One region of the Liquorilactobacillus hordei DSM 19519 genome, then DNA from elsewhere that is predicted to be linked to it. Evidence: a T-box and tRNA genes for the amino acid it is inferred to sense, from the RefSeq annotation. Region 1 holds a T-box; the other holds one or more tRNA genes.
What was found. A T-box is a leader RNA that pairs with one kind of tRNA and senses whether it is charged. The one in region 1 lies ahead of leuS (leucine--tRNA ligase), so its partner is inferred to be a tRNA-Leu.
Positions count from the first base shown of each region.

Region 2: it encodes a tRNA-Leu, which carries the amino acid that the T-box ahead of leuS (leucine--tRNA ligase) is inferred to sense. The anticodon was not compared.

Region 1 is NZ_CP049303.1:1,835,110-1,842,863, forward strand. Features, by position in the region: gene pepV (dipeptidase PepV) at 1-391, opposite strand, end outside; gene G6O70_RS10155 (NAD(P)H-hydrate dehydratase) at 529-1,383, shown strand; gene G6O70_RS10160 (pseudouridine synthase) at 1,505-2,227, opposite strand; gene G6O70_RS10165 (putative polysaccharide biosynthesis protein) at 2,224-3,900, opposite strand; gene leuS (leucine--tRNA ligase) at 4,057-6,471, opposite strand; T-box leader at 6,536-6,754, opposite strand; gene metK (methionine adenosyltransferase) at 6,805-7,754, opposite strand, start outside.
Region 2 is NZ_CP049303.1:857,874-865,627, forward strand. Features, by position in the region: gene G6O70_RS05325 (WecB/TagA/CpsF family glycosyltransferase) at 111-851, opposite strand; gene G6O70_RS05330 (nicotinate phosphoribosyltransferase) at 1,032-2,495, shown strand; gene nadE (ammonia-dependent NAD(+) synthetase) at 2,553-3,380, shown strand; gene G6O70_RS05340 (Tex family protein) at 3,468-5,645, shown strand; gene G6O70_RS05345 (SprT family protein) at 5,652-6,092, shown strand; tRNA gene G6O70_RS05350 (tRNA-Leu) at 6,153-6,238, shown strand; gene G6O70_RS05355 (beta-ketoacyl-ACP synthase III) at 6,372-7,355, shown strand; gene G6O70_RS05360 (IS1182 family transposase) at 7,537-7,754, shown strand, end outside.

The sequences.
Region 1 (7,754 bases):
TTAAGCCATAGTATGCAGCCATCCCTGGACCCTTATCATCCGAAGAACCTCTTGCAAATAATTTACCGCCCTTAATGACTGGGCTAAAAGGATCAGTATCCCACCCTTTTCCAGCTGGCATTACATCAACATGAGCTAAAATCCCCATTGTTTCAGCACCAGTTCCATATTCAAGATGGCCTACAATTCCATCCAAATTAAGTACTTCAAATCCATCACGATTCCCAATTTCTAAAAACTTATCCAATGCTTCCCTTGGTCCAGGACCAAACGGTGCATTTTTTGATCCTCTTTTTTCATCTCGCACACTCTCGATTTTTAACATTTCAGTTAAGTCAGTTAATAATGCTTCTTTTCTTTTATCAATTTCTTTTTGCCAATCTACTTGCATTGCTTCTCCTCCTTGTAATCTATACTATAGACTAATTTTATCATAGGATATCCAGATATCATTATTAAATAATACAAACAAAAAAATGATTTGCTGTATAATGATATTAATATTTCTTTTCAGAGGAGAATTCGATTATGCATGTGCTTAATAAAAATATCTTAAGTCAAATCATTACTGCTAGACCAGCTGAAAGCCATAAAGGCAGTTATGGACGAGTATTGACCGTCGGCGGTAACACTCAATTTGGCGGTGCAATAATCATGGCAACTTCAGCAATTATTCATAGTGGTGCAGGATTATCAACTTGTGCTACTTCATTAGACAACTTAACCGCACTTCACACTATTGTTCCCGAGGCAATGTTTATTCCTTTTGATTCTGAATACAAGTTAATTGATGCAATCAGCAGTGCAGATATTATTCTTGTTGGACCAGGCCTTGGAGTTGATGAAAACGCCATAAGAATTTTACAAACTATTTTGCAACACGCCATTCCACAACAACAACTAATTATCGATGGCTCTGCAATTACAATAATTGCAGACCATCATGAATTTTTTCCTCTTCTCAAAAAGTTACATCCAATTTTCACACCTCATCAAATGGAATGGCAGCGACTAAGTGGCCTTAAAATTTCTGAACAAGATGATATAAAAAACACACTATATCAGCAACAACTCCAGGCCACAGTTGTTTTGAAAAAAAATCATACCACCATTTATCATCGAGATGGCTCAATTTCTCAGTTAGCAATTGGGGGGCCATACATGGCAACTGGAGGTATGGGTGATACACTTGCTGGCATTATTGCAGGGTTTCTTGCCCAGTTTAAACTAAAAAATTATGAGTATGTAGTCGATGCAGCAGTTTATGCTCATAGTGCAATTGCGGATGAAATTAGTAAAGAGAAATACGTCGTTTTGCCTACTGATATCATTGCAGACATTCAAGTGTTTATGAAACGTTGGGTTGCACCTCATAATAAATAACAATTCAAAAAAGAAACAGCAAGTATACATTAACTTCTGTTTCTTTTTCTCTCAATATTAGTTCAAATATACACTCATTGTAGAATATCTCTGTAGATCAGATTTAGAGCAATCACCAAAACTAACGAATTGCTTCTTTTAAACATCGCAACTCATCCAAGGTCAATTCACGATACTTTCCAGCTTTAATCTTATCATCAAGCTTCAAGTTTCCCATTTGAATTCTTTTTAGTTCCAAAACCTTCATTGAAACTGCCCCAAACATTCGCTTAATCTGATGATATTTTCCTTCAGTAATAGTTATTTCTATCTCTGCTTCGTTTTTTTCACTGTCAACAGTCAGTATTTTTAACAATGCCGGCTTTGTCGTTTCACCATTTTTCAATGTAATCCCAGTTGCAAAGATTTGAATCGTATCAGCTGTGATCTCCCCTGCCACCAGTGCTCGATAGATTTTTGAAACATGTTTTTTGGGTGCCAAGAGCTTGTGTGCAAACTCACCGTCATTCGTCAAAATTAATAATCCTGTTGTATCTTTATCTAGTCTTCCTACCGGAAATAAACCTTTTTGATTTATTTTTGCAACCAAATCTATAACTGTTTTTTGAGAATTATCCCTAGTAGCTGAAACTACATCTTTGGGCTTATTCATCATATAATACCTGTACTCTTGGTATGCTATCGACATCTTATTTACTTGTACATTGTCCAAATTTACATCGATTTGAAATTTTGTTTGTTTAATAATTTTCTGATTTACAGAAATCAGCCCATCTTTAATTAGTTTTTTTGCCTGTGATCGTGTTATTCCATTTGAATCAGCAACAAATTTATCAAGTCTCATTTTATTCTCAACTTCGATCTTAGTACTGCAGCTCGACTCCCCACTATTTTATCAGCAACTCTTGTTTTTAAAGTTAAATATACATAGGTTAATCCACCAGCAAATACCGCACACATTAATATTATAAATGCTGTTATCCGGTACTGGAGATTCAAGAATAGATCACTTAACTGAATTACACCAAGTGCTACAACGAACACAATTAGTGAAAATAGTAGTAATTGATTAAATCTTCCGATAATTTTACGCATATCAACTTGTAAACTGTAATAAAAATATCTGAGCATCAAGCAACTTGAGATTGTCATTCCCACACCAGTCGCCATCAGTGGTCCAAATGGACGAAAAAGCAAGATCAGTGGAACTTGCAATACAACCTTAATTAGCAATCCAATTAAGAAAAATTTAATTGCCTTCATATTCTGATAAACGCCTTGTAGTAAAGAAGCTAAAACCATAAATAATCCTATTGGTAGGGCTATATAGGCAGAGAAGCTCAATACATATACCCCTGTAAAATTATACTGATAGAAGACAACATACAATGGTTTAGCTACTGCAGCCATTCCTAAAGAACAAGGTAACATCACAAAGAAGAACAATTCAACAGCATCAGCTAATTGAACTGCAGTCTGCTCGTTATTGTGCTTTGAATATGCCTGCGCAAGCAGCGGAATTGCCGTAGCAGCCATTGCTGAAGCTAAGGAAATAATAATCATTATCAACTTATTTGAGTTACCAGCAAAAATTGTATACAGATCATTGATTGCAGTTACCCCATAATTAGTAAAATGCAACATAGTTTGCTTAAAAGTAAATTGATCAATTAAATTGTATACGGTGGTTGAAATACTGATAACAACAAAAGGAATTGCTTCCATCAACAGAGTCTTTATCACTTGTGCATCTGAAATATCCAGCTTATTTGCACTCTGCTCTGCTAATATAGCAAATTCATCTTTTTTCTTAAAATAAAACCATGCCAGAAATAACAGCCCTGCAATTGCACCTATAAAAGCGGCAAATGTCGATTGAACCACCCCAGAAACATAACTTCCGTGGATAATCTTCATAATTATAAATGTAGTTCCCAGCATATATATAATTCTTGCAATTTGTTCAACCAACTGTGACATCGCAGATGGAAACATGTCCTGATACCCCTGAAAGAAACCTCTAGTTAAACTCATTGTTGGGATAATCGTTAAGGCAATTGCAAGCGAACGATATACAGGAATAACGTTCTTATCGTTCTGTGATAAAAATGGTGCAACAAACCACATTATAATTGCTGAGATAATACCTAATCCTAGCATTATTAACAATAATTTTTTGTATAGTCTTTGGCCTAATGCATATTCATTTTGACCATTATAATTGGATATTTGCTTAGAAACAGCAGATGGAATTCCAGCAATGGAAATCATTAAAAAGACACTATATACAGTATATCCCTGTGTATATAAGTTATTAGCTGCTAAGTTATCTTTACCAAACCACGCATACCATGGAATAATATAAAGTGCACCTAATATTCTGGAGAAAATACTTCCCATTGTCATCCAAGCTGAACCGCGTAGCATTTTTGCTTTTGCAGTTTCATTTTTCTTCTTTAGAATTTTCTCACTCTCAGCCTTAAAATAATCTGATTCGTTAAGTGACCTATTTGCCATTTACTTGCCTACCTTTTCCTAAATCACTCTGTTATTTTATACTGATTTCATTACAGTTGCAACGTTAGTTATAATAATTTAATCAATGATAACTAATTCACTTAACATAACAAAAAAAGCTGTGACATAATTACGCCCTGCCACAACTTTTTTCTATTATTTCACAACAATATTTACTAATTTTCCTGGAACTACAATAACTCTCACAATATCTTTTTCAGTAATTTCTTTTTTTATTTTCTCGTCTTCTAATGCTATTTTCTTCAAATCATCTTTTGAAACTTGTTTTGATACATTTAAATGCTGCCGAACCTTACCATTTACCTGTAAAACAACTTCAACAGTATCTTCAACTAATTTGCTTTCATCAAAAGTTGGCCATTTTTCATATGTGATCGAGCCTACATGTCCAAGTTTTGTCCATAATTCTTCTGCGATATGTGGCACAATTGGTGAAATCATTTTTACAAAACCTTCAATATAGTCTAGTGGTAATGCATCAACTTTATATGCTTCATTAACGAAAACCATTAACTGTGAAATTGCAGTATTAAAATGAAGTGCAGCATAGTCTTCAGTAACTTTTTTTACTGTTTGATTATAGATAAAATCAAGTTTATTGTCATTTAAAGTCGTAATACGATCTCTTAAATGATTATTTTCATCAACGATTAAACGCCAAATTCTATTAATAAACTTATTTGCACCATTCAATCCTTCGGTACTCCATGCAATTGATGCATCTAGTGGTCCCATAAACATCTCGTAAAGTCTGAGAGTATCTGCACCATATTCGACAACGATATCATCAGGATTTACAACGTTACCCTTTGATTTTGACATTTTCTCATGATTGTCGCCCAAAATCATCCCTTGGTTAACTAATTTTTGGAATGGTTCTTTGGTTGGAACTACACCAATATCATACAAGAATTTATGCCAGAACCGTGCATAAAGTAAATGTAAAACGGCATGTTCAGCTCCACCCACATATAAATCGACTGGCATCCATTTTTCTAATTTAGCAGGATCGGCAACTCTTCCTTGATTATGTGGATCCACATAACGCAAGAAATACCATGAACTCCCTGCCCATTGTGGCATTGTATTTGTTTCACGATGACCTTTTCTTCCATTTTTATCAACTACATTTACCCAGTCATCTAGATTAGCCAAAGGACTTTCACCTGTCCCAGATGGTTTAATATCAGTTGCCTTAGGTAAACGTAAAGGAAGCTCGTCTTCAGGTACCAGCGTTGTTTCACCATCTTCCCAGTGAATAACAGGAATTGGCTCTCCCCAATAACGTTGTCTTGAGAATAACCAATCACGCAGACGATAGTTTACTTTCTTATCTCCAACTTTTTTTTCACGCATCCAGTCAGTAATCTTATCAATGGCTTGCTTTTTATCTAACCCATTCAGAAAATCTGAGTTTATATGAACTCCATCGCCCGTATATGCTTCTTTTGAAATATCTCCACCTTCAATTACTGGGATAATCGGTAATCCAAATTTAGAAGCAAATTCATAATCTCGATCATCATGTGCTGGAACAACCATAACTGCTCCAGTTCCATATGAAGCTAAAACATAATCCGCAATCCAGACCTGAACTTTTTTGCCGTTTACCGGATTAATTACATAGGCACCAGTAAAGACACCAGTCTTCCCTTTGGCTAAATCAGTTCTCTCTAAATCAGATTTATGTGCAACCTCTTCGATATACGCGTCAACAGCGTCTTTATATTCTGGTGTCGTTATCTCTTTAACTAGTTCTAGCTCTGGCGCAAGAACCATTGCAGAAGCACCAAAAATAGTATCTGGTCTAGTTGAGAAAACTTCAATTTGCTGATTATCAAATCCTGCAACTTTAAATTTGATGCTCGCACCAATTGAGCGACCAATCCAATTGCGTTGTTGTTCTTTAATATTCTCTGGCCAATCAAGATCATCTAAGTCTTCAATTAAACGGTCTGCATATGCTGTAATTTTTAAAACCCATTGTCTCATAGGTTTGCGAATTACTGGAAATCCGCCACGTTCTGTTTTGCCATCAATCACTTCTTCGTTAGCAACTACAGTTCCTAGATCAGGACTCCAATTAACTGCAACCTCATCTTCATAGGCTAGACCTTTTTCATAAAGTTTTTCAAAAATCCATTGTGTCCATTTATAGTATGAAGGATCTGTAGTATTAATTTCTCGTTCCCAATCATAAGACAATCCTAATGATTTAATTTGTCTTCTAAAATTGTTAATATTCTCTTTTGTAAATTCCTTTGGTGAATGGCCTGTATTTAACGCATATTGTTCTGCTGGTAATCCAAATGCATCCCAACCCATTGGATGGAGAACATTAAACCCTTGCATCCTTTTCATTCTGGCAATAATATCTGTTGCTGTATATCCCTCAGGGTGTCCAACATGCAGTCCTTGACCAGAAGGATAAGGGAACATATCCAAAGCATAATAATTAGCCTTAGACTCATCCTCTGTTGTTTTAAAGGTTTTATGTTCTTCCCAATAATGTTGCCATTTTTTTTCAATTTCTTTATGATTATATGCCAATTTGAAAACCATCCTTTTTTATTTTTTAAAACAAAAAGTCCTACACAAACTCAAACAGAGTTCTGTATAGGACGAATGCAATCGCGGTACCACCTAATTTCCGGCAATTGAGAATGCCGACACTTAATCTCATAACGGGAAGTACCGTTCTTGCCTACTAAAAAATCATTCATTCAACAAGAAATTCAAAGGTGAGTTCACTATCTCCCTAGTATGCGTTAACACCAACCACGCACTCTCTTGAACAAGAAAAATAACTACTAATCCTTCTCAACACAATAATATTTAGTCAATTCTATCAAACAAAATATTAAAAATCAAGACAGATTCACATTAGATATTTAGTTTAGCTTTTAGTGCTTCTACCTTATCTGTTTTTTCCCAAGGTAGGTCAATATCAGTACGACCAAAGTGACCATATGCAGCTGTTTGTTCATAAATTGGTCGCTTTAAATCCAACATTTCAATAATACCCGCAGGACGCAAATCAAAAACATCTCTAATCGCCTTAACAAGCAAACTATCTTCTACCTTTGAAGTTCCATAAGTATTTACAGAAACTGAAACTGGTTGAGCGACACCAATAGCATAAGCTAACTGAACTTCAACCTGTGAAGCTATCTTAGCAGCTACAATGTTCTTAGCAATATAACGTGCCGCATAACTAGCGGATCGATCAACCTTAGTAGCGTCTTTACCAGAAAAAGCACCACCACCATGATGAGCATAACCACCATATGTGTCTACGATAATCTTACGCCCAGTCAAACCTGCATCACCTTGTGGTCCACCAATCACAAAACGTCCAGTAGGATTAACAAAATATTTTGTTTCATCATCAAGTAATTCACTTGGAATAACAGTTTTTATTACTTTTTCAATTACATCTGTTCTAATAGTTTCTAGACTTACATTGTCAGTATGCTGAGTTGAAACGACAACGGTATCAACTCTGACAGGCACATTTTCTTCATCGTATTCCACTGTGACTTGTGCTTTTGCATCAGGGCCCAAATAATCCAAAATTCTATCTTTACGAATTTCTGCAATTTTTCGCATTAGGCGATGACTTAGTGAAATAGGAAGTGGCATTAGTTCTGGTGTTTCATCAATGGCATAACCAAACATCATGCCTTGATCACCTGCTCCAATTTGATCTAATGGGTCAACATCACCATTCCTTGTTTCCAATGATGCATCGACTCCTTGTGCGATATCAGGTGACTGTTCATCAATAGCAGTCATAACTGCACAATTATCACCATCAAAGCCATACTTACCAC
Region 2 (7,754 bases), 980 kb from region 1:
TGTAAGGCACTTCACTTATGTCACACTCCCTCTTTATCTTGTATAAACGTGTGACGTAATTCGGAATTTCTCAATTTTTGTTATTATTGTTGTATTTGAGAATTGTTAAATTAAGCTTTAAGTAACCCAAATTTTTTCAGATAAATCATGATTAAGTATTTGGGTAAAGCAAGCATTCGCCAGAACCTAGATGGTTCCTGAAATAAGCGATATAACCACTCAATATGATGTTTTTGCCAAAAAATTGGGGCACGTTTGACAGTTCCCGCTAGGACGTCAAAACTTCCACCAACACCCATCCAAATTGCAGGGGTAAGTTGTCGATACTTAGCAATGAAAAATTCTTGTTTGGGGAAACCTAATGCAACAAAAACGAAGTCGGGTTGACTGTCTTTGATTTCTGTTGCAATTTCTTGGTCATTTGTAAAATAACCATCATGGTATCCTGCAATTTTCAAAGTTGGATAATCATGATGAATTTTGTTAATTGTTTTTTTGATTGTTTCAGGTTTAGCACCTAAGAAATAAACACTTTTTTGTTCTTTGTTAGCAAATTTCAATAAAGAACCAAGTGTGTCAAAACCTGTTACTCTTTCGGGCAGAGGAGTTTTTAGGATTTTGGCTCCCTTAATAATTCCAATGCCATCAGCAGTTGTATAGTCAGCTAATTTGAGTACTGCTAGGTATTCTGGATGATCGCGGGCATACAAAACAATTTCAGGATTAGCTGTAATTACGAAACGGTTTGAATGATTTTGATTATCCAGTTTCAATTGTTCTAATAGTTCGTTATTTGTAATTTTGGTAAAATCGACACCCAAAACATTGACCTGTTCATATTTGTTTAACATAAAATACCTCTTTTTCAAAAAGACTAGCCATAGTATAACAGAAATGACGAGATTATGAAAAAGTGTTATTATAGTTCAATAGGCATTGCATAAATGGAAAGCGTTACAGCTTTTATTTTTTGTGTAAATGTGATTATAAATAAATAATATTACTCAGTTTAGCTGAGAAGAGGTAAAAAAATGGAAATGAATTATCCAGACGATAGTTATGCTCTACATACTGATGAATATCAAATCAATATGATTCAGACATATTGGCTGAAAGGAATTGATCAACGAAAAGCGGTTTTTGAACTTTATTTTAGAAAAATTCCTTTTCAAAATGGGTATGCTATTTTTGCTGGTTTAGAGCGTGTAATTGATTATCTTAATAAATTACATTTTACAAAAAGTGATCTTGAGTATCTGAGAGAATCTGGTAATTTTTCAGATGAATTTTTGAACTATTTAAAAAACTTCAAATTTTCAGCGACATTAAGAGCAGTAGTTGAAGGCGAAGTTGTTTTTAACAACGAGCCAATCTTACAAGTAGAGGGGCCCTTAGCTGATTGCCAACTTGTTGAAACGGCAATTTTAAATGTAATTAATTATCAGACACTGATTGCTACAAAGGCAGCTCGAGTGAGGTCAGTTGTTCATGAAGATGCTATTATGGAGTTTGGAACAAGAAGGGCTCAGGAGTTTGATGCAGCTATTTGGGGAACACGAGCTGCTTATATTGGAGGATTTGATGCAACCAGTAATGTGAGAGCAAGTAAAATCTTTGGAATTCCAGCTAGTGGTACGCATGCACATGCATTAGTGCAGGCTTATCGCGATGATTATGCAGCTTTTAAGGCATATGCTACTACGCACAAAGATTGTGTGTTTCTTGTTGATACCTATGATACTTTAAGAAGCGGTGTTCCTAATGCAATTAAGGTTGCAAAGGAATTGGGGAACAAAATAAATTTCTTGGGTGTCCGGATTGATTCTGGAGATATGGCATACATTTCAAAACGTGTCAGAGAACAGTTGGATGAGGCGGGATTTTCCAGTGCCAAAATATATGCTTCAAATGACCTTGATGAAAAAACAATTACAAACTTGAAGATGCAAGGGGCTAAGATTGATGTGTGGGGTGTAGGGACTAAGCTAATTACTGCATATGATCAACCTGCACTTGGAGCTGTTTACAAAATGGTAGCAATTGAAAATAGTGAAGGAATTCTAGAAGATACAATTAAATTGTCGAGTAACGCGGAAAAAGTCTCAACACCTGGGAAAAAACAGGTATGGCGTATTACTAAGAAGGCTGATGGCAAGTCTGAAGGAGATTATATTGCGTTATGGGATGAAAAACCTGCGGAAGAAAAGACTCTGTACATGTTTCATCCGCAGTATACCTATATTAATAAGAATATAACAGACTTTGATGCTCGCCCGCTTTTAAAAGATATTTTTGTGGAAGGAAAGCAAGTCTATCAAGTTCCCAGTCTGATTGAAATCAAAGAATATGCCCATGAACGGCTTGACAGTCTTTGGGAAGAATACAAGCGCGATCTTAATCCGCAAGATTACCCAGTTGATTTATCTGAGGCATGTTACAATAATAAAATGAAGATAATTAAAGAAATTCGTGAAAGTATCAATAAAAAAGCGTAAAATGATGATAGAAAACATCACATGTAATTATGTATGATACTCAAGGAGGACTTTTAGATGAGAGAGTTGCAAAGAAAGATTATCAGTGAATTATGTGTCAGTTCTGACTTTGATCCTAAAGATGAGATTCGAAAAAGTGTTGACTTTATGAAGGCATATTTAAAAAAACATGCATTCTTGAAGACTCTTGTATTAGGAATATCAGGAGGACAAGATTCAACTTTGACAGGAACATTGAGCCAGTTGGCAATTAAAGAATTGCGTGATGAAACGGGCAATAGTGAATATCAATTTATTGCTGTACGGTTACCTTATGGAAATCAGGCTGATGAACAAGATGCAATGGATGCTATCGCATTTATGAAGGCTGATAAGGTAGTGCGTGTTAACATCAAACCAGCGACAGATGCAATGGTTGAAAGCATTAAAGAAAATGGCTTGGAAGTCAGCGATTTTAACCGTGGGAATATCAAAGCTCGTGAACGTATGATTGCTCAATATGGAATTGCCTCAGCCAATAAGGGCGCTGTAGTTGGAACCGATCATGCAGCCGAAGCAGTTACAGGTTTTTATACAAAATTTGGAGATGGCGGGGCAGATATTACTCCTTTATGGCGTTTAGATAAGCGCCAAGGTAGGGCAATGCTTGAACTTCTTGGAGCTCCAGAGCACCTATACAAAAAGAAACCAACGGCAGATTTAGAAGATAATCGTCCTGCGTTACCAGATGAAGTAGCTTTAGGTGTAACCTATGAGGATATTGATAATTATTTAGAAGGACAAGATATCGATAGTGCTGCAGCTGAAAAAATTGAAGCATGGTATTTGAAGACCCAACATAAGCGTCATTCACCAATTACAGTGTATGATGAGTTTTGGAAATAAAAAATATTAGTGTGGCTAAACCATAATCTGAAATGAGCTATCAATTTGGAGGTTTAACTATGCTATTTTTTTTAAAGGAGAATGACAGTGAACAATTCAATATTAGATAAAATTGCAAAGCAGCTTAATCTGAAATATACACAAGTGCAAGCAACTGCAAAAATGTATGATGAAGGTGCAACAGTTCCCTTTATGGCACGATATCGAAAGGAAAAAACTGGCAATTTAGACGAAGTTAAAATTCGTGAAATTCTTGATAATAAGCTGCAATTAGAGAAGATCGAAAAAAGAAGAGTAGATGTTGAAAATGCAATTCAAAAACAAGAAAAGCTAACACCTCTTTTGAAGAAGAAAATTGAAGCGGCAGTTACTTTACAAGAAATAGAAGATTTGTATTTACCGTTTAAAAAGAAAAGAAGAACAAGGGCAATGATTGCCAAAGAAGCCGGAATCGAACCATTCGCTAGATGGCTGATGACGCCAGAAGCCAAAAATCCAAGGGAATACGCTACAAAATTTGTGAATCCGGCGCAAGATATTTTAGATGTAGAACAAGTTGTTGCGGGAGCCTGTGATATTCTTGCTGAAGAGATCAGTGAAAATGCGTTATATCGCACGAGAATTCGTCAAATTACCAAACAATTGGGTAAAATAATAACAAAAACCAAGAAAATAGAAGTAGATGAACAGCAAGTTTTCAAAAACTATTATGATTTTATAATACCTTACAAAAAGATTGCTAATCACCAAATTTTAGCAATTAATCGTGGTGAAAGATTGGGAATCATCAGTACAGTTATTCAAGTTGATGAAGATCAAATTTTAGACTATTTATCAGTTAGAATTGTTAAGAATAAAACAGCAGAAATCACTAAAATCTTGCGGGTGGCGATTGCTGACGGGTATAAAAGATTGATTAAACCAGCAATTGAAAGAGAACTACGGAATGAATTGACACAAAGAGCTAGTGAACATGCAATTGAAGTTTTTGGTAGCAACTTATATCATTTACTTATGCAGTCTCCTCTGAAAGGTAAATGTGTGTTAGGTTTTGATCCTGCTTATCGGACAGGTTGTAAATTAGCAGTGGTAGATGAAACTGGAAAATTTAAAAGTAAGGCGATTATTTACCCACATCAGAAAAAAAATGCGCAAAAAGATGATGATAACTGGAATAAAGCTCTTAAGCAATTTGTGGAAATTCTTGAAAATAATCGGGTAGATGTTGTTGCAATTGGTAATGGAACAGCAAGCCGTGAATCTGAGGCTTTTGTGGCTGAGGCAGTGAAGCAGACTGCGCGAACAGTCGTTTATGCTATTGTGAATGAGGCGGGTGCATCAGTTTATTCGGCCAGCAAAGTAGCGCGCGAAGAGTTTCCAGATTTCCATGTAGAAGAACGTTCTGCTGTAAGTATTGCTAGACGGTTACAAGACCCATTGGCAGAATTAGTAAAAATTGATCCACAAGCGATTGGCGTTGGTCAATATCAGCATGACTTACCTCAAAAGGAATTGGGAAGTAAGCTTGATGCAGTAATTGAAACTGCTGTTAATCAAGTCGGAATAGATTTGAATACTGCTAGTCCACAACTCTTACAAAACGTTTCAGGTCTGTCTAGTGCAACTGCAGCAAATATTGTAACTTATCGTAATGAGATAGGAACATTTAAGCAAAGAAACGAATTAAAAAAAGTACCTAGACTTGGTCCAAAGGCGTACGAGCAAGCTGCAGGTTTTTTGAGGATAGTTGAAGGCAAGAACTTCTTGGATAATACAGATATACATCCCGAGAGTTATCAGATAGCCAAAGCTCTTTTAGAAAAATTTAGGATTGCTTCTTCAGAGATTGGAAAAAGTAAGGCTACTGAAAAATTAAAAAATGTAAATATTCAACTTGTTGCTGTTGAACTTGGCGTAGGTGAAGAAACATTAACAGATATTATTGCAAGTTTGATCAAACCTGGTAGAGATATCAGATCTGATTTACCTCCAATTTTATTACGAAGTGATGTTTTGAAAATAGCTGATTTAAAGCCTGAGATGAAGCTCAAGGGCACAGTAAGAAATGTTATTGATTTTGGGGCTTTTGTTGACATTGGTGTAAAGCAAGATGGTTTAGTTCATTTATCACAGTTGAAAAGAGGATTCGTGAAAAATCCCAATGATGTTGTAGCAGTTGGAGATATTGTTGATGTTTGGGTTTTAAGTGTTGACGAACAGAGAAAGAGAATACAATTAACAATGATTTCTCCAGAGAAGAGTTGAGTTAACTTGAATAATAGGTCTTTACAGAAAATTGTTGAAAGAATCTCATTAGATTCATTTGGACAAAGCTTCGATTATAGTGCAACATTTAATAGTCGATTACGTACGACCGGTGGGAGGTATAATCTTAAGACGCACAATATTGATATAAATCCTAAGATGTTAAGTGAGCATGATGAGCTAACTTTGCAAGGTGTGATTAAGCATGAGTTATGTCACTATCATTTACACCTTAATAACATGGGGTATAGGCATAGAGATAGAGATTTTAAAAAGTTATTAGCGGAAGTGCAGGGTTTAAGGTATGCCCCTACAAATGAGTCTGTCCATGTCTATAGTTATGTTTGTACAAAATGTGACCAACTGTATGTTAGAAAACGCAGAATAGATTTGCGAAAATATGTCTGTTCGAAATGTCATAGTAGATTAAAATTGAAAAATAAATAGTGTAAAAATAAAAAAGACTTGCCCTTGAACAGAGTATTTGGTATAATTATTTCTGTTGTTGCGGGTATGGCGGAATTGGCAGACGCGTCAGACTAAGGATCTGGTGGGCGTTATAGCCCGTGATGGTTCGAATCCATTTACCCGCATCATATAGGGCCGTTCCAAAATTATATTTTGGTATGGCTTTTTTATTTATGTACAAGTAAGATATTAGTACTGCAGACTTGGATAAAGACATTGACAATTAATTGGATGATTCGATATAGGAGAATATATAAGATGCCTAGAGCCGTAAAAATAAAAGCCAGTGCACATTATGTGCCACAGCGTATAGTGACTAATGCTGAACTATCTAATTATATGGATACTTCGGATGAATGGATTCAAAAGCATACGGGAATAAAAACTCGACATTATGCTATTAATGAAAATACATCTGATCTTTGTGCAAATGTGGCTAAAAAGTTATTAGCTGAATCTGGAACAAAGGCCAGTGAAATTGACTTGATCATAGTGGCTACAATTAGTCCAGATTCAATCACACCTGCTACAGCATCGCTTGTTCAACAAAAGATTGATGCTGTAAAAGCATTTTCTTTTGATGTAAGTGTTGCCTGTGCGGGTTTTATTTTTGCATTAAGTACTGCAGAAAAATTTTTGCGACAAGGAAACTATAACAAAGCAATTGTGATTGCAGGTGAAGTGAATTCTAAAATGATGGATTTCTCTGATCGAACTTCTGCTGTTTTTTTTGGTGACGGTGCTGGAGGTGTGTTGTTGACAGCAAGTGATAATCCCGATGATGAGATGTTCATTGCTGAAAAATTGGAGACGAGTCCGGCTCCCAACGTGATTCACAGTGGGAGAATCGCACCATTAAAGGAGATTTCAAGTGACAGTTATCCCAAGATGGATGCTTTTTATCAAGATGGACGTGCAGTTTACGAATTTGTAACATCGATAGTTCCTGAGCACATAACTAATTTACTTGAGCAAAATGGTTATACAACTGCTGAATTAGAATTGGTTGTGACACATCAAGCAAATTTAAGATTAATCGAAAATATTGCACTTGGAATAAATGTACCATTAAATAAATTTGAAACAAATGTTGAGTTTTATGGAAATACTTCTTCAGCAGGAATAGCAATTGGACTGGATCGAGCACTAAAGCGTGGAGAAAGACCGCATGTTGCATTAATTTCAGGTTTTGGAGCAGGATTGTCATATGGCAGTATTCTTTTGGATTTATCGAGATTATAAAGATAGTTGATCTCGGATCAAATAAAAGAAGGGGCTGTGCCATAAGTCCTAAGTGAAAGAGCTTCACCAGAGAAAGTAATGATTTTTCTGGTGAAGCTCTTTTGGTATAATTAAAAATAAAAAAGCACCGGTTGCAGCCAGTACTTTCAAAAACAATACCCCTATAGAAAGGATAAACAAAATGTATAATAATTATAACATAAATCAGACTGTACTTAGTATCAAAACTGACTGGGAACCAAAAGAAAATCATCCTGCACGGATGATTAATCAAATAGTTGAAGACCTTAAAATTAAAGATCCCTACATCTTTGGACGTCCGCGTAAGTATGATCTGCGTGTACTTTTAAAATTAATTTTGTTTGCGTACACAAAAGGTATCTTCAGTAGTCGTCGTAT